DNA from 2 places in the Arthrobacter sp. CAN_A6 genome. Region 2 is predicted to be linked to the other one. Evidence: riboswitches for the same ligand, from Rfam matches in the RefSeq annotation. Region 2 holds a riboswitch; the other holds the start of a gene.
What was found. A riboswitch is a leader RNA that binds a small molecule or an ion and turns the genes downstream of it on or off. The one in region 2 is predicted to bind cyclic di-AMP.
Positions count from the first base shown of each region.

Region 1: it holds a riboswitch for cyclic di-AMP, as region 2 does, so the genes downstream of both, IWX75_RS17305 (LysM peptidoglycan-binding domain-containing protein) here and IWX75_RS00220 (LysM peptidoglycan-binding domain-containing protein) in region 2, are expected to answer to the same signal.

Region 1 covers NZ_JADOUV010000032.1:571-6,549, forward strand. Annotated here, with positions in the region: gene IWX75_RS17280 (hypothetical protein) at 21-590, opposite strand; partial or broken gene IWX75_RS17285 (cation transporter) at 1,418-2,068, opposite strand; gene IWX75_RS17295 (heavy-metal-associated domain-containing protein) at 2,143-2,358, opposite strand; gene IWX75_RS17300 (metal-sensitive transcriptional regulator) at 2,423-2,743, opposite strand; cyclic di-AMP (ydaO/yuaA leader) riboswitch at 3,012-3,211, shown strand; gene IWX75_RS17305 (LysM peptidoglycan-binding domain-containing protein) at 3,216-4,103, shown strand; gene IWX75_RS17825 (hypothetical protein) at 4,227-4,349, opposite strand; gene IWX75_RS17310 (class F sortase) at 4,590-5,273, opposite strand; gene IWX75_RS17315 (hypothetical protein) at 5,532-5,729, shown strand.
Region 2 covers NZ_JADOUV010000001.1:34,609-47,861, forward strand. Annotated here, with positions in the region: gene IWX75_RS00180 (alpha/beta fold hydrolase) at 1-840, shown strand, start outside; gene IWX75_RS00185 (flavin-containing monooxygenase) at 883-2,412, shown strand; gene IWX75_RS00190 (SDR family NAD(P)-dependent oxidoreductase) at 2,417-3,118, shown strand; gene IWX75_RS17845 (hypothetical protein) at 3,551-3,739, shown strand; gene IWX75_RS00200 (fumarylacetoacetate hydrolase family protein) at 3,841-4,677, shown strand; partial or broken gene IWX75_RS17520 (maleylpyruvate isomerase N-terminal domain-containing protein) at 4,677-4,991, shown strand; gene IWX75_RS00205 (hypothetical protein) at 5,082-5,369, opposite strand; gene IWX75_RS00210 (MarR family winged helix-turn-helix transcriptional regulator) at 5,490-6,131, opposite strand; gene IWX75_RS00215 (hypothetical protein) at 6,159-6,431, shown strand; gene IWX75_RS00220 (LysM peptidoglycan-binding domain-containing protein) at 6,759-7,634, opposite strand; cyclic di-AMP (ydaO/yuaA leader) riboswitch at 7,641-7,819, opposite strand; gene IWX75_RS00225 (globin domain-containing protein) at 8,152-9,360, opposite strand; partial or broken gene IWX75_RS00230 (diguanylate cyclase domain-containing protein) at 9,775-11,073, shown strand; gene IWX75_RS17525 (putative bifunctional diguanylate cyclase/phosphodiesterase) at 11,051-11,881, shown strand; gene IWX75_RS00240 (hypothetical protein) at 12,222-12,491, shown strand; gene IWX75_RS00245 (hypothetical protein) at 12,596-12,973, opposite strand.

The DNA of each region.
Region 1 (5,979 bases), on a different contig from region 2:
ACCAGGTGAGTTGAGTGGAATTAGTGGTGCGCGCGGTATGGGCGGGCAACGACACCGATGGCGCCGGCAAGCATGAGCGCCACGATGCTCAATACGCCGATGACGACATGACGTAAGGAAAGGGCACTGTCTGCCGGTTGTGTTGCGGCGTAAATTGGTGGCGGTGTTTCGGTTCCCTCTGCAAATGGCTGCGGCGTGATGGCGGACGAGGTTTTACCGGCAGAGCCCAGTTCACGTATCTGGCTTATGTTTGGCGTACCGAGTTTCGGGGTGAGGGTGCCACGTGGTGCAAGGGGAGGCGTCATTCCGTTTGCGGGAGCCGGTGGTGGAGATGAGCGCTTGGGGTTCACGATGGGCGCTGGGGCGGCTTCAACAGGAGCAAACCTGTTGGTGGCGTTGGGGTCGGCGTTGCCGGTGTTTTGAGCATCTGGTGTCGGTTTCGCAGCCACTTCAGTGTCGGGCGGTGCCAGTTCCGCAGATTCATTAGATTCAGCATCGGTTTCGGTCGGGAGTGCAGAGGGTGTTGGTTCGGTAAGCGGCGCGGTGGGGGGTGCAAGGGGTACCGGTTCGTTGGGCGGTACCGGAAGCACGGGGATCAGCTCCTCGCCCGGCGGTAGGACAGGTGGAGTAAAGGGCTCCAATGTTGCCGGTGTTGAAGGATCGGTGTTCTCAGTGGGGGAGGGCCCTGGTCCGGGAATGATTGACTCTTCCGTTGGCATCATCGTCTGCGCCGCACTGCCACTGCTGGGGGCAGTGTCCACAGCGAAAGCCGGGGCCGGACCGGCGAGGATCAGCCCGGCCGTGGATAGCAGGACAGTTAGCGTTATTGAATGTGCTGCGTAAAGGCGCATTGCAGGTCTCTTTGATGTGGGAAAGTTCGGTGATAACGATCGCTAGGTGCTCAGGGTCACGGATCCGGTGTAAACGAGGTAGCCGGCTCATCGGCACACCGTGCCGGCGTATCCGGATTGCCTCAGCTTTTATTCGTCATCAGCCATGCCATAGCTTGGTCCGACAGCTAGAGATTTTTTAGCTTATCCTTGCAGCGGCCGGTGATATCGGTGGAAGCCCGATCACAGGTGAGCTGAAGCAGGCTTCTACCCTGCTCGGTTCAACCGAGGTCCGGCTAATGGGCTGGAAATCCTGCGTAAGGAGGATCCCAATGCCGTGGCGGTCGTGCGGCTCGACCTGCAGGAAGACCTCGTGGACTGCGGCATCGGCTGTCCCGGCGAGGTCAGGCAATGTTGCCACCCTGTTCAAGTCATGCCTGCGCCCCGTCATGAGCTGGTTCAGGCCGAGCACCTGGCGCGCGACCGAACCACCGTGAAGCTTCGCTAGTAGCGGCCCAGCTCATCAGCGCCCGTGTTCTGAACGATCAGCGGCAAGTCCGGTGAACGTGCAAACGGCAAACATCACGCGCTGCCGCGACGCCGATCGAGATCAGGGTATCCATGGTGAAGGATAGGTGGCGGGCGTTGATCGCCGCGACCCGGTGGGACGGCCACGCAGCCCAGGTCACCACAAGCAGGGACAAGGCCAAGACAACCCATCCCCAGTGCGGGAACTGTGCTGCCGGCAGCATCGAAATGATCGTGACCGGGAGCGTGAACCCGGCCGCGATGATCAGGCGGCGTTTGAGGCCCGCAATTTTCCTTGCCGCAGCGGAGGTTTTTGCTGCATCCTCCTGCTCGGCGACAGTATCTGCCCCTAACGAAGCCGGCACGCCCGTCGACGGACTGCCGATGCCGGGCATGCCCAGCGCAGGATCCGGACCGGTGAGGTGTGAGGAACCCGTGGGGCTCCCCGGAGCGGAGCCTTGGTGTGCCGGGGTTTTCAGGGTTGTTTTGTAGCCGATGGCGTTCACCGTGTCAATGATCTGTGCGACGCTCACCCCGGCCGGGATCGTGACTTTCGCCGATTTCAGGGGCAGGTTCACCGCAGCCTAGACACCCTCGATTTTTCCGAGCTTCCGCTCGACCCGTCCCACACAGGACGCACAGGTCATGCCCTCGATGTCGAGATCAATGACCTGACCGGCGCTCTTGTCCAGGGTCGTGCCGGTGCTCATACGGAAAGCTCCTTAGCAAATATTGACCAGAAAATAGTCATCAGATTCTGGGCCGGGCACCGGCCATCCTGGGGCTAGGCGTCGACGACGGTGTACCCGGCGGTTTCGACCGCCTTGCGGAGCTCTGCCGGATCGGGTTCGGTTTCAGCGGTGACGTCGGCGGTGGATACCCCGCCGGCATTGAGCTGCACATCGACTTTCTCGACGCCGGGAACCTCCGAGAGTTCCTCCAGAACGGAGGAAACGCAGTGCCCACAGGTCATACCGGAGATTTTGATGGTGGTTTGCATGAGCAATTTCCTTCGACGTGATGTGGGTGGGAGGGAAGGGGTACCGGTGCCGGGCGGGTGGGCGTTAGCGCAGCAGGCGACTGATGGCGTCGGTTGCTTCCTTGACTTTTCCATCGACAGCCGTCGGATCACCGGTCGCTGTGGCTTCGTGCGCCGCGCCGACGACGCAGTGCTGAATGTGTTCCTGCAGCAGGCCGATACTCACCGCGTGCAAGGCCTTATTGATGGCGGCGACCTGGGTCAGGATGTCGATGCAGTACTGGTCCTCATCGACCATGCGGGCAATACCGCGCACCTGACCCTCGATGCGCTTGAGCCGACGCAGGTAGGCGTCCTTGTCGGCGGTATAGCCCCGCTCAACCGCGGCTTCTGTTTCGGTGGTCATGGTGGTCCCCTTTCAACAGAGTAAATATTTACCCCCCGGGGGTACGGATCGCAAGAGGTTTCCCCCACCTCTCCATCATCGTTCATTCCCACCTCCTGAGCATCACGCCGGGTACCAATGACTCTTCGGTCCCCGATTTAAGACGTTTTTACGAGCACCCTCAGTGGTGGTGCTGGTGCTGGTGTGAGTGCTGTTACTTGAACGTGACATTTTATACGGCGGAGGGGTATTCTCGTCGAATGTTCTCAGCACCAGCTGGAACACTCCCGGGCAGAATGCCGAGTCCTGCCACTGACCGGGGTCCGTCTGCATTCCAGGTGGCAGGAACGGGGGAACCACGTTTCCACCGGACCACTTAGTGGTCCTTGGGGTTAAGTCGTTTCGTTCTCACTCGTTGTGAGTGCGAACCGGCCGGGTGTCTCCCATCCGAATCCGACAGCTCACCCCGCAGGCATTGGGAGAGGCAAAAAACATGTTCCGTACGTCCATTTCCGCGCGCCACCGCGCCACCCCCATCCACTCCATCGTCCTCGCGGGACTGGCCTATACGGCCAAGACCAACGCGGTAAACGTCGGCAAGCCGGCCATGATCGTCGCGGCCACCGGCGGTCTCGTGCTCGCTTCAGGAGCAGCAGCCCAGGCCGGCACTTACATCGACACCACGGCCGCAGCCCCGGCGCCGGCCCCCGTCACCGCAGCTCCCGCTGCAGCAGCGGGCACCCACACCGTCGTCGCCGGCGACACCTTGGGTGCTATCTCTGCTCGTTATGGCGTGGCACTGAATACGGTCCTGGCGCAGAACAACCTGTCCTACGCATCCGTGATCTACCCGGGACAGCAAATCAAAGTCTCCGGTAGCGCCTTCGTCGCCGCCCCCGCAGCAGTGAGCCCCGCAGTGGTCCCTGCAGCAGCACCGGCAACCCAGGTGTCCTTCACCGTTCCCGCCCCGGCAGCTGCACCGGCACAGTCCGGGATTTCCTTCGCCTCCAGCACCATCACCCCCGTAGCCACCTCGGCCCCCGCTGCCAGCGGCGTCAATGCGGCAATCCTCGCCTCGGCTTACGCCCAGCTCGGTGCCATTCAGGACTGCACTGTTTTGGGTGAGCAGGCGCTGAAGGCCGCCGGTATCAGCGGAGTCGGGGATGAATCCCCGGCCGGTCTGATGGAATTCGCCACCCCGGTCTCGAACCCCCAGCCAGGCGACTTCATCTACTACGCCGACGGCGGCGCCGGTGTTCCGCACAACGCCATTTACATCGGAGACGGCAAGGCAATCCACAGCGGCTTCAACGGCAACCAGACTGTCATCAACAGCGCTGACATCGGATCAGGACCTTCCTACTACCGCGTCAACGGCTAACCCGCCGTAAGCTGTAAGCGGCAGGCGTCCTGAACGGTGGGCGCCTGCCGCTTTTTTCTGCCCAAAACCAGGAGAAAATCCCTGAACGCAGTATTTGTTAGTGCCAATCCGTGGACATCGATGTCAGGCAGTCCACAATGACGCCCACCAGGGACCGGGCAGCGCGGTCGAGGGCAGGGACGCCGTCGCTTTCACCGCGTGCAGGCAATGCAGTGCCAGCTCACGGACGGCCACATCAGACCGCATCGACTCCCCATGGGAGCCCGCCTGTCCTGTGACTTCCCGGATCACCTTCGCAGGAAAGTCCTGAAGGTGCTCCTGCGGAAGAATCGATGGCACCTACCCGACCCGGGGTGGGTGCCACACCCATATCCGGCGCCAACCACCACCAGTCAGCCACAGCCAGCCACTACCGCCACTACCGGTGCGCCTGGCCGTTCCACAAGGCAATCCCTGACCGCGGCAGCGTCTATTGGATTCGCAGTTTTAGGTGACTAGTTTTGCGTAGACGACGTAGTTGTCGTCGAATTCGCCGGTGTCGGGGTCGTAGCCGTCGCAGGTGATTAGGCGTAGTTCTGATCCTTCGGTGTTGCCGTAGACCGTTTGGGTTGGAAACTGGTCTTTGGGGTATTGCTCGCCGTGGTCGAAGATGAAGGTTGCTGTGGTGCCGTCTTTGCGGGTGACGTTGATAGTGTCGCCGGCTTTGAGGCTGCGCAGGTCCGCGAAAACCCCTGGGCCTGCGTCGGTGGCGTTGACGTGGCCGAGCAGGACAGCTGGTCCGCGTTCCCCGGGGGTGGGGGAGTCGTTGTACCAGCTCGCGGGTGCGCCGGGGCCGTCGGGGGGAACCTCGAGTGAGCCGTTGTCGCGCAGCCCGAGGCTGAGGAGTTCTGATCCGGCGCCGATGGAGGGGATGCTGAAGGAAACGGGGGCTGATTCGGGCAGGACGGGGGATTGGGTCGGGGTGGGGGCTGCGGCGACGGGAGTTTTCGGTGCGGGCGGCGCAGTTGTCTGCGTAGGGGCTGGGACCGCGGGCGTGGAGGAAACCGTCGGCGGTGACGCCGTTTCCTGGCTTTGGGGCGGGGCTTCTGTTGCGCAGCCTGTGAGGATGAGGGCGGCAACTGCTGCTGAGGCAAAGTACCCTCCGCGACGTCCGCTGGATGATCTAAGCATGGTGGGCTTGTCCAATCAGTTCGTGGGGCCTGGAGGATTGTTCCTTGGCGTTGCTGCTGCTGGCCCCAACCAACGTGCTTGATTATTCTTCGAAACAGCCGTCCTTCCGGATGGGTTCCTCGGGAACCGACGGGCCAGCAAGCCTGCTGGGCGGCATCATCGCCGCGACGCTGCGTAATGAACCAATCAGTGATGTTCGCACGCACCGTGGCTGGCGGTCAAAGCGATCCCTGAATCCTCCGACTACGAATGAAATGCATGAGCCTGATACGCGGTAGCGAGGCCAGTGGCGTCGACTCGGTGGCGATGGCTTTATCGCGTCGTCGTGCAGACCAGGCACTCTCCGAGCTTGAACGGTCGTGGATCAATCCTCACCCTGACGCGGTAGTTACTGCTGCACGGCGCTACCTGGCCGCTGCCGAGAGCTGGGCCGATTCCCGTCGTGAGGGCGCCTGAAAAACGGTGCGTTGCTCGTGGCAAGCCGTTAAGAAGCGACCGCAGTCGGCCAGCATTGAAAAACGGCCGCCGCAGAAGCTGGGGGCTTCTGCGGCTGCCGTCTTAGTCGAGCTGATCGTTGAATCAATCAGGTTCGATCAGTCCGTCGATCTGTGGTGCTGTTTTTCGATTATGCGTTGGTGTTGCTGCGGCGGACCATGAAGGTTCCGCCGGCTGCTGCTGCCAGGACCAGTCCGCCACCGAGGGCGAG
Region 2 (13,253 bases):
GGTTTTCAGTCAGATTTCATGCAAGGAACAACCACGGTTGCAGGCACCGAGGTCACGTACTACGAATCCGGACCGGTTGATGGCCGTAATGAAACGATCGTTCTCATTCACGGAACGGGGGGATCCGCATACGGCAGCTTCTGGGCCCTCATGCCGATGCTGTCGTTCAAGTACAAGGTGGTGACTCTGGATCTCGTCGATTTACATGGAGAACAAACCAGCATCTCTGACTACGTTGAGCAGGTTCAGGCGGTAATCGATGTCACCACATCGACGCCTGTGACAGTGGTGGGTTACTCATTAGGAGCGGTAGTAGCCGCAACCCTCACCTCATCGGCACCCGACATCGTCAGCAATCTGGTGCTCGTGGCGGGATGGTTGACCACGGATCAACATCAATTATTGAGGAACGACCTGTGGTTCAAGCTGCGCGATCAGGCCCCCGATCTCCTTGGCGAATTTACTGTTCTAACATCATTCAGCCACCGATTCTTGACTTCCAAGACAGGGTCGGAAATTGACGGGCTTGCACACCAAATCCAGAACGGCCCCGACCGAAGCGCGAAGATGGCGGCCAACAGGACTGTTGACCTTACGGACATCGTTCCGGAAATTTCTGCCCGGACGCTCGTGATCGGGTGCACCGAGGATCGCATGGCGCCCATTGCACATTCCTACGCTTTATACGCCGCCATCCCGGACGCGACTTTTACCGACATCAGTGCGGGGCACTCCGTCATGCACGAACGCCCGGCTGAAGTCTTCAAGCGTATCCACGACTTCGCTTCCGCCAGCGCCCGTCACCTCGACGGTGGCGTACTGCCTCCAATCCATGCCTAATCACCTCGCCACCCCGGCACCAACCCCTCGAAGGACATTGACGTGACCGTTACACCCACAGACCACATTGACGTCATCATCATTGGGACTGGTTTTTCAGGTTTGGCCCTAGGAACCCGTCTTAAGCGAGAGAACTTCAATGACTTTCTGATGCTGGAGCGCGCAGAAGACATCGGAGGCACCTGGCGTGATAATACCTACCCAGGAGCGGCCTGCGACATTCAATCACACCTGTATTCCTTCTCTTTCCGCCCAAATCCTGACTGGTCTCGTGTTTATGCCGGTCAGACAGAGATATTGGCGTACCTCCGAAAGATCACTGATGAAGAGGGCCTACGCAGCCACATGCGGTTCAACCACGAAGTCACTGAGGCTACGTGGGACGTTGAGTCATCAACGTGGACCGTCACTGCCGGCAGCAAGAAATACACCTGCAGGATGCTCGTGACTGCCTCGGGCCATTTATCCGACCCGAAAGTTCCTGACTTGCCTGGCCTGGACCAGTTCCGGGGAAAAATCTTCCACTCGGCACGCTGGGACCATTCGGTGAGCATGGAAGGCAAACGCGTGGGTGTCCTGGGCACGGGAGCCTCAGCAATACAGATCGTTCCGGCGATCGCCCCAGAAGTGACCGCGTTGACAGTTTTTCAACGATCCGCCCCTTACATCATCCCCCGCCTCGACCGAGAATACTCGGCGGTGGAAAAGCAAATGTTCCAGAAAATACCTAGTAAGGCCCAGGAACTTCGGGATGAGCTTTTTTGGTGGAACGAATCCCGCTTTCCCCAGCGACGCCTCGTCCCTGATTTCCTAGCGCAGATCCGATCGATGGCGGATCGCCACCGCGAAAAACAGGTCACCGACCCGGGAATCATGGCCAAGGTCACACCCGACTATGAAATCGGGTGCAAGAGAATTCTCATCTCAAACGATTACTACCCCGCGCTCCAACGACACAATGTTGTACTGGAAACGAACGCTATTCAGGAGGTGACAGCAGACGGTCTAGTCCTCAGCGATGGCCGGGAGGTTCCCTTGGATATTCTCGTTCTCAGCACCGGATTCAGAGCCGGTGACCTTCCGATCGCCTACCGCATTTTTGGACGCGATGGTGAGTCGCTGAGAGATCACTGGAAGAACGGTGAACAGGCCTATGCCTGCACGACGGTATCGGGATTTCCCAATCTCTTCGTCATGCTCGGACCAAACACCGGACTCGGTGCAGGTTCCATCATCTACATGGTCGAAACTCAGGCCCAGTACATCCTGGAAGCCGTTAAGTACGTCTCTGCCAACAATATCCGAGCTCTGGACGTTCCGAAGGCGGCAGAAGAACGTTATGTTCAATCGATCGCCGATAGGAGCGAAGGCACGGTCTGGATGTCAGGCGGCTGCAAATCCTGGTACGTGGACAGCAACAACCGCCTGACCACGATATGGCCAGACTTCATGACCGAATTCCGCCGAGAAAACGGCTCTTTTCGGCCGGAAGAATACGTTGTCGATCATGGACATCAAGTGAAGGCAAAATTCGTGGACCACCTACCTGCCGCCCACGCAGTTGCGGAGTAACCAAATGAAACAACGCATTCTAATCACAGGTGGATCATCCGGCATCGGAGCTGCCATTGCCCGCCAAAGCTTAGCCGACGGCTATGAGGTCGAAATCATCGACCTCATAGGATCCGATGCAGTCCACGCCGACCTGTCCTCCCTTGACGAGACGAACTCCGCTTTGGAGCAAGTGCTCCGCAGGGGTCCCATTACGCGCTTGGTCAATAACGTCGGATACATTCGACCCTCCCGCCTGGCGGATCTGAAACTCGAAGACTGGGAAAAAACCCACCAAATCAACTTGCGCAGCGCCGTACAGTGCATCCAGCGCCTACTTCCAGGAATGCAGGAAGAGCGATTTGGGAGAATCGTCAATATTGCGTCTCGCGCCGCCCTCGGCAAGGAAGGGAGATCGGCCTACGGGTCAGCCAAAGCAGGACTCATCGGATTGACCCGCACATTGGCGTTGGAACTCGCCGCTGACGGCATCACAGCGAACGCCTTGGCACCCGGACCAATCCGCACTGCCATGTTCGAGCAGGCCAACCCGCCAGGGGCCCCGCAGACCAAGGCCATCATCGAGTCGATCCCCGTCAAGAGGATGGGGGAACCGGACGACATCGCACTGGCCGCCTCCTATTTTCTGGACAAACGCGCAGGTTTCGTCACCGGCCAAACACTCTACATCTGCGGCGGCAAAACGGTCGGATTGGCACCCGTCTAATTGGGCCACGAGGGAACACTCCGCAGGACAGCCACCCGACGGATTCGTCTTTGGCTTTCGGAACCACGGTTTTGGTCCCTCCGAGGACGTGTTGGGCAACGTGATAAGCATCCACAGAGGCCCTGTTGCCTCTGTGGATGCTGTTGCCACCAGGCTTGTGCACTGTGAGAATGTCGGCTTCCTCGAATTCGGTACCGAACGCGTCCTTGATGAGGCGACCCCGAATATCTCCCGATCCGAGCGGCTCTGGGCGGACCCGGGACTGCGCCCGCTCTCTATGCTTAATGACGCCACCAACTCCCCCATTTCCGCCTAGCGGTGAGAACACACCGACGTGGCGCTCTGGGAGCAGCTCCTGCTCAAAGACGAGAGCCACCCCGCCACCGCCGTCAGCCAGGACCACGCGGCCGTCTGGTACAGCCCACCACAGACGTGGACGTCAGGCCCACCATCCGCGCCGAATCCCACCGGCTCAGTGCAGGCGCCTTCACCGAAAGCCTCCATGAAGTCGGCTCGAGCGTGTGGCAGGTCTTCGAAGACCGCGGCACTGCCATCCTCAACGGCGAGACCACAACACTGGAAAAAGGCGACCTGTTCGTCGTGCCATCCTGGGCTGCCTGATCCCTGCACGCCGACACTGAGTTCGACCTCTTCCGCTTCAGCGATGCCCCCATTCTCGAACGGTTGAAGTTTGACCGCACCTACGTCGAAGGACGCACCAAATGAAACTTTTGACCCTCCGCCTCGGCTCCGGCGACAATTCCGTCACCAAGGCGGTCCGCCTGGACGGCGGCACCCTGACCGAGATTGACGGTTTCGCCGATGTCGGAGAGCTGCTCCGCGCAGCGGACTGGGAAACCACCGCCAAAGCAGCCAACGGAGCAACGCATGCCTTCGATGGTGCTGACCTCGCCGCCGTCGTCCCTTCCCCGGGAAAAATCATCTGCGTGGGCCATAACTACCGCAACCACATCGAGGAAATGGGGCGTGAGTTCCCCGAGCATCCCACCCTCTTCGCGAAATACGCGGAGTCCTTGATCGGCCCCAACGATGATTTGACCCTTCCCCAGGAGTCCCACAAGGTGGACTGGGAAGCTGAACTGGCAGTGGTCATCGGCAGAAAAGGCCGTCGCATCAGCGAAGCTGACGCCTCCGACCACATTGCCGGTTACGCGGTGCTCAACGATGTCAGCATGCGAGACTACCAGTTCCGCACCCTTCAGTGGCTCCAGGGAAAGACTTGGGAAAACAGCACCCCGTTCGGGCCAGCCCTCGTAACGAAGGATGAATTCAGCGCAGGCCCGCTCATGACCTCTGAGATCGACGGTGAAATTCAGCAGCAGACCCCCACCGGCGACGTAGTCTTCACCCCAGAGTTCCTGGTTTCGTACATCTCTACCATCATCACGCTGAACCCCGGCGACGTCATCGCCACCGGAACCCCGGGAGGCGTGGGCCACGCTCAGGAACCGAAGCGGTACCTGCAGGAAGGCGAGCTCCTGGTGACCAGTATCGAAGGCCTAGGCCAGCTGAAGAACCGCGTGGTCAAGGAAGCCTGATGGTCACCCGCCACGACCAGACGACCGATCCGGAAGTCCTTCAGGCCCTCCTGGACGCGCGGCGCGGCACGGCGTTTTTCGCCCCGGAAGCTCAACGAGCTCAGCAACGCGGAACTCGACGGTGACTCCCTGCTGCCGGGCTGAACCCGCCGCCACGTCGCCGCGCACATCGGCTACAACGCTCGAGCTATTGCGCGGCTTGTCGAATGGGCGGCCCCCAGGCATGGAGACACCCATGTATGCCTCGATAGACTGTACGAGACCACGAAATCAACTTCGATGCCACACTCAGCCCGATCGCGCTGCGCAACCTCTGATACACCATTGACTTGATGACGTTAACTTCCGCAACGGGCCAGAGCACGATCGCGGTGTAGAGGTTGGAGTGGACTCCCTTGGAGGCGCTAGGCGGCGGCACTGGCGCCGACCAAGGCTTTATACCGCGCATGATGGAGGCGTTTATCCAGCGTCTCAAGGTCGACGATCGCCGCATATAGGAGGGTTTGCTTGTCGCTTGGACCGGAGCCGAGGTGCCCCCCGGAGCGAGTGTCCGGGACGTCGCTTGTTGTTCTCGTCACGGCAGAGAGGATTTTGATGACATCCGCTGCAAGGGATTCCCTGACTTCTTCCAATTGATGCAGCTCGTCCCGCCGCAGGGCGGGTTCCTGACTGTACCGGTGGTGGAGTGACATAAACCGAGTCTCACACTGATAGCTGAGAAAACAATGCAGGCAATGCAGACGGGCGGCGGCTGTTGCGTCCGCCGGTCAAGGGCACGATACGGCCAGCACGGCAGCCGTCGTGGTGCCTGTTCAGGCTGAGGTGGCTTTGAGGGTAGTGATGATGGTGATCAGTGCGTCCCGTAGCTCGCGGTCGGAAGGCCCGACGGAGCCCGTCGGGGCTTCAGTTATTTGATCCATGCGCCGTAAAATGGTGTTTCCCTGAGAGGTGATGCGGGTGCGTACCGCACGCCCGTCCCACGTGTCTCGGGCCCTGAGCACCAGCCCTTTGAGTTCGAGCTTCTCAAGGACCTTTCCCATAGTCTGAGCCTGAACATGGACTAGGAGGGCGAGACGCCCTTGGCTGATCGGGCCACTATATGACAGGGCTCTCAACGTGATCGCACCTGCATGGGTAATTCCCAAGTCCGTCAGGCGCAGGTTTTGGTGATGATCGTTCAATCGAGCGGCGGTACTGAGCAGACGACTTGTTGTCCAGTGTGCTGTATTCACTTGAGCCTTCTTTCCTCCTTTGGTTAACGTCCCCTTAGAAGTGATAATTCCGTCCCTTCCGCCACACCACCATCGAGCACCGTGAACATTATGAACAACGTGCGTGATCTCCCACCGGACTCGTAGGGCCTCAGGCTCCACATGGGTCCGGGTAGATGTGAGCAGGATGCCGTCCTGCTGGTATGGTCGGCCGTGGTTCCCGAAAGAGCCCGGCTCCACCATGTTCTCTTCCCGTCGATAGGCGTCCCCATGATCACCAGACTCACACCGTCGGAATCGTTTCCCGAGGATCTCACGTCGCTCGACCTTCCCGAGGTGGAGGTCCTCAACAGCAAGATTCAGCGCGAGTTATCTCATGAGTACGGGCACGATGGTCAGGCTAATCCGGAAACGGAATTCCGCGACGAGGAAGTGACCGAGGAACTTGATCACCGCGACGCCGCGGAGACCGCTGAGACCGCGGAATCAGCAGAGGGCACATCACCCTTGAGTGCTGCTCTCCGGCTCGCTCGCCCCCAGTAAGGTCTTCGTGGGGCTCGCCTTCTGGCTGTCACTGACAAGGTCAACGCCCCGGCCCTCGGAGACTACCCCTACTGACCGTTCGATATTCCGCAGCGCGGTGCATGTGCAGAGTCATTTGCGGTGGCATAAACAAAGCCCGCAGAGCTACCATTCGCGATGGTTCATCCACCTGTGGACGGGCGGAGTCCCTAGAATACAGCTCAAGCCGTCCACGTAGGGGTGAAGCATTTTATCGGTCTTCCCAACCAATTCCACGAAAAAGTGCCCGGCCGAGGTTATCCGGCCGGACACTTTTGGGATCGTGCTTTTCAGTTGTGGAGTCGGGCTTTAGGCATTGACACGGTAGTAGGAAGGCCCTGAACCGATGTCGGCGCTGTTCACGACGGTCTGACCGCCATTGAATCCGCTGTGGATCGCCTTGCCGTCTCCGATGTAGACGGCGTTGTGAGGAACACCGGCGCCTCCGTCCTGGTAGTAGATGAAGTCACCCGGCTGAGGATTCGAGACCGGGGTCGCAAATTCCATCAACCCGGCCGGGGACTCATCCCCGACTCCGCCGATACCGGCGGCCTTCAGTGCCTGCTCACCCAGAATGGTGCAGTCCTGGCCTGCTCCCAACTGGGATTGCGCGGAGGCCAGGATGGCTGAGTTGGTGGACGTCGCCGGGATCTCGGTCACTCCCGAGCTGGCCAGCGTCATGGTGGACGCGGCAGCAGTCGGCGCGGCCGGGGCCGTCAACGCCGCCGGGGCTACAGGAGCGGGGGCCGTCAACGCCGCCGGGGCTAGAGCATTGCCGGACCCCGCGACGATGATGCTGTCTCCCGGGTAGATGATCGAGCCGGCGCCCAGTCCGTTTTGCGAGAACACGGTCTGCAGGCCCACTCCATACTGGTTGGCGATCGCATTGAGCGTGTCACCGGGCTGGACCGTGTGGTTCGTGGCGCCGGCAACCGCTTCGGGTGCCGCGCTGGCCGCAGGGGTCGGCACGGGAGTGCTGGCAGCCGCAGCCGCGGCTGGTTCGGCAATGGCAGATGCTTGGGCGGAAGCGCCGACCCCGAGCATCAGCGCAGAGGCTGCCGCGAGGGCAGCAGCGGGACGGCCCACTGCCCCGGCGTGGGAAGTAACGGCTTTCGATACGGATTTCAGCCTGGTGGCGAAAGCTGGGGTGGTGCGGTGGCGCGCTGCATGGAAAATTTCGGACATGTGTTGCTTACCTCTCCCAATGCCTGCGGGGTGAGCTGTCGGATGCGGATGGGAGTCACCCGGCCGGAAGTCATCCAAATAATCTTTTTGATCTGAATGACGTGCGGCTTAACCCCTAGGGCCCTGTGAGGGGACCCGATGATGGTTCCCCCGCCCCTGCCAGATGTACGTTGCAAACGGACCTTGCGATAGTGGCAGAGCTAGGCAATCCATCCAAGGATGCCGCCCCTGATCTCGGGCTGCGGCACAACTTCAACGCTAACCCGCGCTAACTCCGATTGTCACATTATGGTCACGGAAGCATCAGCCGGCTACAGGGGTTGGCGTGGTGTCCCCCGCACGCGCGAGGTGGGTTAAGGTTGCCGCAGGCCCTGCATAAACCGGTGAACCTGATCAACTGGTGAAGTTGCCCTCATCCAGGCGCAACCGAACTCCGACCCTTCAGGTGCCGCCACGTCGACCGGTGTTCCTTCGGCGTGCTGGGTTGGTCACGGATTTTTTGGTTGCGTTGGTCCAGCTATTGGAAGTCGGCGAGCCATAGGTCGGGGCCGAACACTTCATACTGGATGTCTTTGGCTGGTATGCCGCGGGCGATGAGGGCGCTGCGGACGGCCTGCATGAAGACCAGGGGGCCGCACAGGTAGTATTCCGCGCCGGCCGGAAGATCAACGGTACTGACGTCCATGAAGCCCACCAACTCATCCTCTGCTACCAGAGTCGGCTTCGAGGGTTCCACGAACCAGGTGATCATGGACGCATCGGGGAGCTTCGCCAGGTCGGATTGGACCTGCCCGCGCAGTGCGAAGGTGTCGGCAGAGTTATCGGCATGAAGCAGCATCACCTTGCGCTGCGAGCCGGACTGCACGAGGTGGGAAAGCATGCCGGCCATGGGAGTGATGCCGATACCAGCACTGGCGAAGACCATCGGCCGGTCTGTGTACGCCACGACGACGTCACCGGAGGGCACGGAGAGGACTACCTCGTCGCCGACGTTCACGCTCGAGTGAAGCAGATTGGACACCTCCCCATCGGGGGTGGGCAGGCCATGGACGCGTTTGACCGAGAACTGGCGGTGGTGACCGTCGTCGGCGCGGGTCAGGCTGTACTGGCGCGGCTGGTGCACACCGTCGGGCATGAGCACCTTCAGGGTGACGTACTGCCCGGGTAGGGATGGTTTGACGTCGCGTTCATCGGTGCGTTCAACCACGAACGTGACGACGTCGTCGGTTTCCTGGATTTTCTCGACGACGCGCCAGGTCCGCCAGATGGTGTCAGGGGAAAGGTTGAGCGCTCCGTACATTGCTCGTTCCTGGTTGATCAGGACGTTGGCCATCAGCCAGTAGACCTCATCCCAGGCCACAGCGACGTCTTCCGTGACGGCATCTCCGAGGACGTCGACGATCGCCCACATCAGGTGGTCATGGACGATCTGGTATTGGTCCGGGCGTAATCCCAGCGACACGTGTTTGTGGGAGATGCGGGCCAGTAGGTGATCAGGCATCTCGTCGGGTTTGTTGATCAGGTATCCGGCGAAGGCCGCCACGGAACCGGCCAGGGCCTGCTGCTGACGCCCATCGGCCTGGTTCCCCCGGTTGAAGAGGCCGTCCATCAGTTCGGGTCGTTCAGCGAACATGTGGGCGTAGAAGCGCTGGGCGATTTCCTTGATGTTCTCACCCACGACGGGCAGCGTGGCCTGGATGACTGGGCGGGATGTATCAGAGAGCAAGATCGGGCTCCTTCATAGGTGGCGTTCCGGCCAGTAGCGCCCAACAAGGGTGAACGCAGGCAACCTCCCGTTCGGGAAGAAGAGAACCGCTGGAGCCGGAACCGCACAGGCCCCATCGTAGACCTCCATCTACAGCCCGTAGAAAAAGCTCAGAGCCCAGGAACCGGATATCACCTGCGGAGAAGCGGTGAAGGCCTATCGAGTCCAGGCAACGTGATCATCGTCTGGCGCATGACCTGCTCGACACCAGCTTTATCAGGAGCTGCCTGCTACTGCTGGGGCGTACATGGAAGATGAAAGTTCAGCGACCGATAGACTCCTGCGTGGCTGGTGCCTAGATCCGGCTCGATACGGCGGCTGTCGAGGCGCCTAGTCACTGGGGGGCCAGCGTAGTCCGAGTCGAGAGAATCAGAGATGTCCGAAGGTCCGGAAGTGAAGTTGCTGGAGGCTGACCGCCGCGCGCAGCGGTTGATCGATACGGCCGCTGACGGTTTCGTGGGCATGGATGCTTTCGGGGTGGTGACCGATTGGAATCGTGCGGCGGAGGAACTGTTCGGCTACACCAAGGACGAGGCCATCGGCCGCACGGTCAGCGAGCTGATCATGCGTGAACAGGACCGTGCAGCACATGAGGTGGGGCTGCGCCGGTTCGTGGCCACGGGTCAGGCCCGGCTGGTCGGCCGGCCGGTACAGGTCACTGCGCGGCACCGACTGGGCCGCGAATTCCCCATCGACCTGACCATCTGGGCACAGGACGATCCCGACGGCGTGTCGTTGTACGCGTTCTTGCGCGATGTCAGTGAACGAGCCGCCGCAGCCGAGTTATCTGCGCAGCTCGCGGCCATCGTTACGGCTTCATCCGACGCAATTTTCAGCACCGAACTCGATGGTACGGTGCGGACGTGGAATCCCGGCGCGGAGCGGATTTATGGTTACGCGGCGGGTGACATGATCGGTCGGTCTTTCGTCCGGTTGGTGCCGACAGACCTATCGGCCGAATTCGAGTACATCCTGGCCGAGGTATCCGCAGGGCGGCAGATCGAACAGCTGGAGACCGTCCGGCTCCGGGCCGATGGGGTGACGGTGGAGATGTCGTTGACAGTTTCGCCGGTGCGGGATGAGGCCGGGACGGTGCTGCGGCTGGCGTACGTTGGACGCGACATCACCGCTGCCAAGACCGCCGATCGGCGGTTGCGCGAAACCAAGGATGCCCTGGCCCGGCAGGCATCGGAGATGGAGCACCGGGCCTTTCACGACCCGCTGACCGGAATCGCGAACCGCGCGTTGCTGATGGACCGGCTCGGGCTCGCACTCACCAAAGCCGAGCGGACCGGCACCACCATCATCCTGTTGATGATCGATATTGATGACTTCAAATATGTCAACGACACCCTCGGTCACAGCGCCGGAGACCAGTTACTCTGCGAGATCGCTGCGCGGCTCAAGGGCATTGTTCGAGCAGGTGACACCGTGGCCCGGCTCGGCGGGGACGAGTTCGCGGTCCTCGCAGAACAGGTCTCGCCCGATCACGGTGAAGGGCTGGCTCAGCGGATTATCGGCACCCTGGCAGACCCGATAGATATCGGCGGGCAGCGCATCATTCCTCGCGCGAGCATCGGGCTTGCCGAAACCGGCAGGTTCCCGCTCGGCGAGGCCGAGGATTTGCTCCGCAACGCCGACCTGGCCATGTATGCGGCCAAAACAGCCGGCAAAGCTCAATGGCGGGCATTTCAACCCGAAATGCACCACAACGCTCACAGCTCGGGTGCAACTGGAGGCGGACCTGCATGCCGCACTGGAAACCGACCAGTTCACTCTGGAGTACCAGCCCATCTGCGACCTGGCTACCGGCCGGACTCTTGCGGTCGAGGCACTCCTGCGCTGGCAACACCCTACCCTCGGCACTCTTTCTCCAACCGAATTCATCCCTATTGCCGAACAGACTGGGCTGATCGTTCCCATCGGTGCCTGGGTACTCACCCAGGCATGCCGCCAGATCGCCCACATGCCCACCCCATCGGGCGTTCTCGCCGTCACCGTCAACGTGTCCATCCGACAACTCGCCGCACCCGGATTCATCGACATCGTCAGGCACGCCCTTGACCAAGCAGGACTGCCCGCCAACCGCCTGACCCTGGAAGTCACCGAGGGCATACTCGCTGCCCCCGACGCCGCCATCGCGATCCAACTGCGGGAACTGCGCGCCCTGGGGGTAGAACTGGCGGTCGATGACTTCGGCACTGGACACTCTTCCCTTGGTCGGTTGCGCGACCTGCCCTTCACCACGCTGAAGATCGACAAATCCTTCATCGACGAACTCACCGACGCCGGGCCGAAAGACATCATCATCAAAGCCATTGTGGCCATGGCCCACGGAATGGGACTCCACGTCATCGCGGAAGGAGTCGAAACCCCCGCTCAACTCGCCCAACTGCGCGAACTCGGCTGCGATGCCGTTCAGGGCTTCCTCCTCAACAGGCCGATGCCCGCGTCCGACCTGCAAAGCCACCTCGCTGAATAAAAAATAACCGCGGGCAAGAGGCGGATCTACTACTGAAGAGCCACACGAAGGAGAATCTTCGTCGGGCGTGCAGGTAGGAGGCCCCAACGAGACGAAGGTGTCTTCACAAGATCGCCTCAAGGGATACGCACATGTCACGTGCCATTGACCTCGCTTGACCGTCAGTGGCTTCAGGTCCTGGGTCACTGTGGGGGCTAGGATGTGTGCATGGCGCAGGAGCCGTCATTCGGAAAGCTGGGTAGTCCTGGATTTTCTATCGCAGACCTTTGCGGGGCCTTGGCTCCTGACCGGGATCTCCCTGACCTTCGCCGGGCTGGCAGTCTGCTGTCTGGTTACTTTCGTGCTGAACAAGAGATTCCCGTACGACGATGAACTCGCCCGGCTCGAAGCGGTCGGATCGAGTAGTTCTCCTGGGTCGCGGTGGCGGGCGTGGGGATCAATGAGCGTCGCCGCTTTTTCATTGCTCCTCGTTCTTCGCTTGACGTTGTTCGCCGGTCCGCCCGGTGGCCTTGAGTGGCTTCAGGCAACAGGGCTGGCTGTGGTTGCCACGATGTGCATCGCCCAGGGAACATACCTGCTGGGTGTCCTGGCCGATCCGGACAAGAAGTAGGACCGTCTTCGAACGGTCCCAGTTGCGCTCCTGGCCGTCATCGGGCGGGTCTTGGCTGACGCTTTTCGAGGCGGTCGGCGCATCGGCCGTGGCAGTGGTCGTAGTCAGCTGGTTGCTAGTCGGGCGAGGTTGAAGACGGCGTCGGTCATTGCCTGGTCTGCTAGATCGGTAGTGGAGAGCGTGACCCTGGCCGCGACGGTGCCGTTGACTGCGGTCACAGCCACATGATGAGTAGTGGAATCATCCTGGGTCACGCTGTACTGGATGCTCCGGGAGTGGAGTGCGACAGGCGGTGTATCGATACGGGTGTAGGAAAAAGCCTGAGTGACCCCATTGGTCATAATGCGGACGTCCGTGCACTGTACGGGCGCGCCGGGGTCCGAACCAACGAAGTACTCGACGAGTTCTGCCTCATTCGGTGCCGAGTAGATCCACACCCTCAGCCCGGACTGGTCGTCGCTGATGTGGCTTCGTCCAAACACTCCCTCAAGTCCTGCTGGCGGGGGACTGAAAGCAGTATCGGGGGCACACTCTTCGGGCGTGTACGTTCGTTCGAACAACGGTGGCCTCCCTAAAGCGTCCAGGTAGTTTTGGGTTTCGCCTCCCGGCACAACATACAGAGGCCTTCCCTGGAGGTCAGTCAAAGACACCAATCGGTTACCCAAACGCTCGCCGATCTCAGCGGCTGCGCTCGTCGGCCCGCTCACCACCGGCGAGGGCTCTTCCCGCTCCATCTCTCCGCCAGTACACGATGTCAAGGCC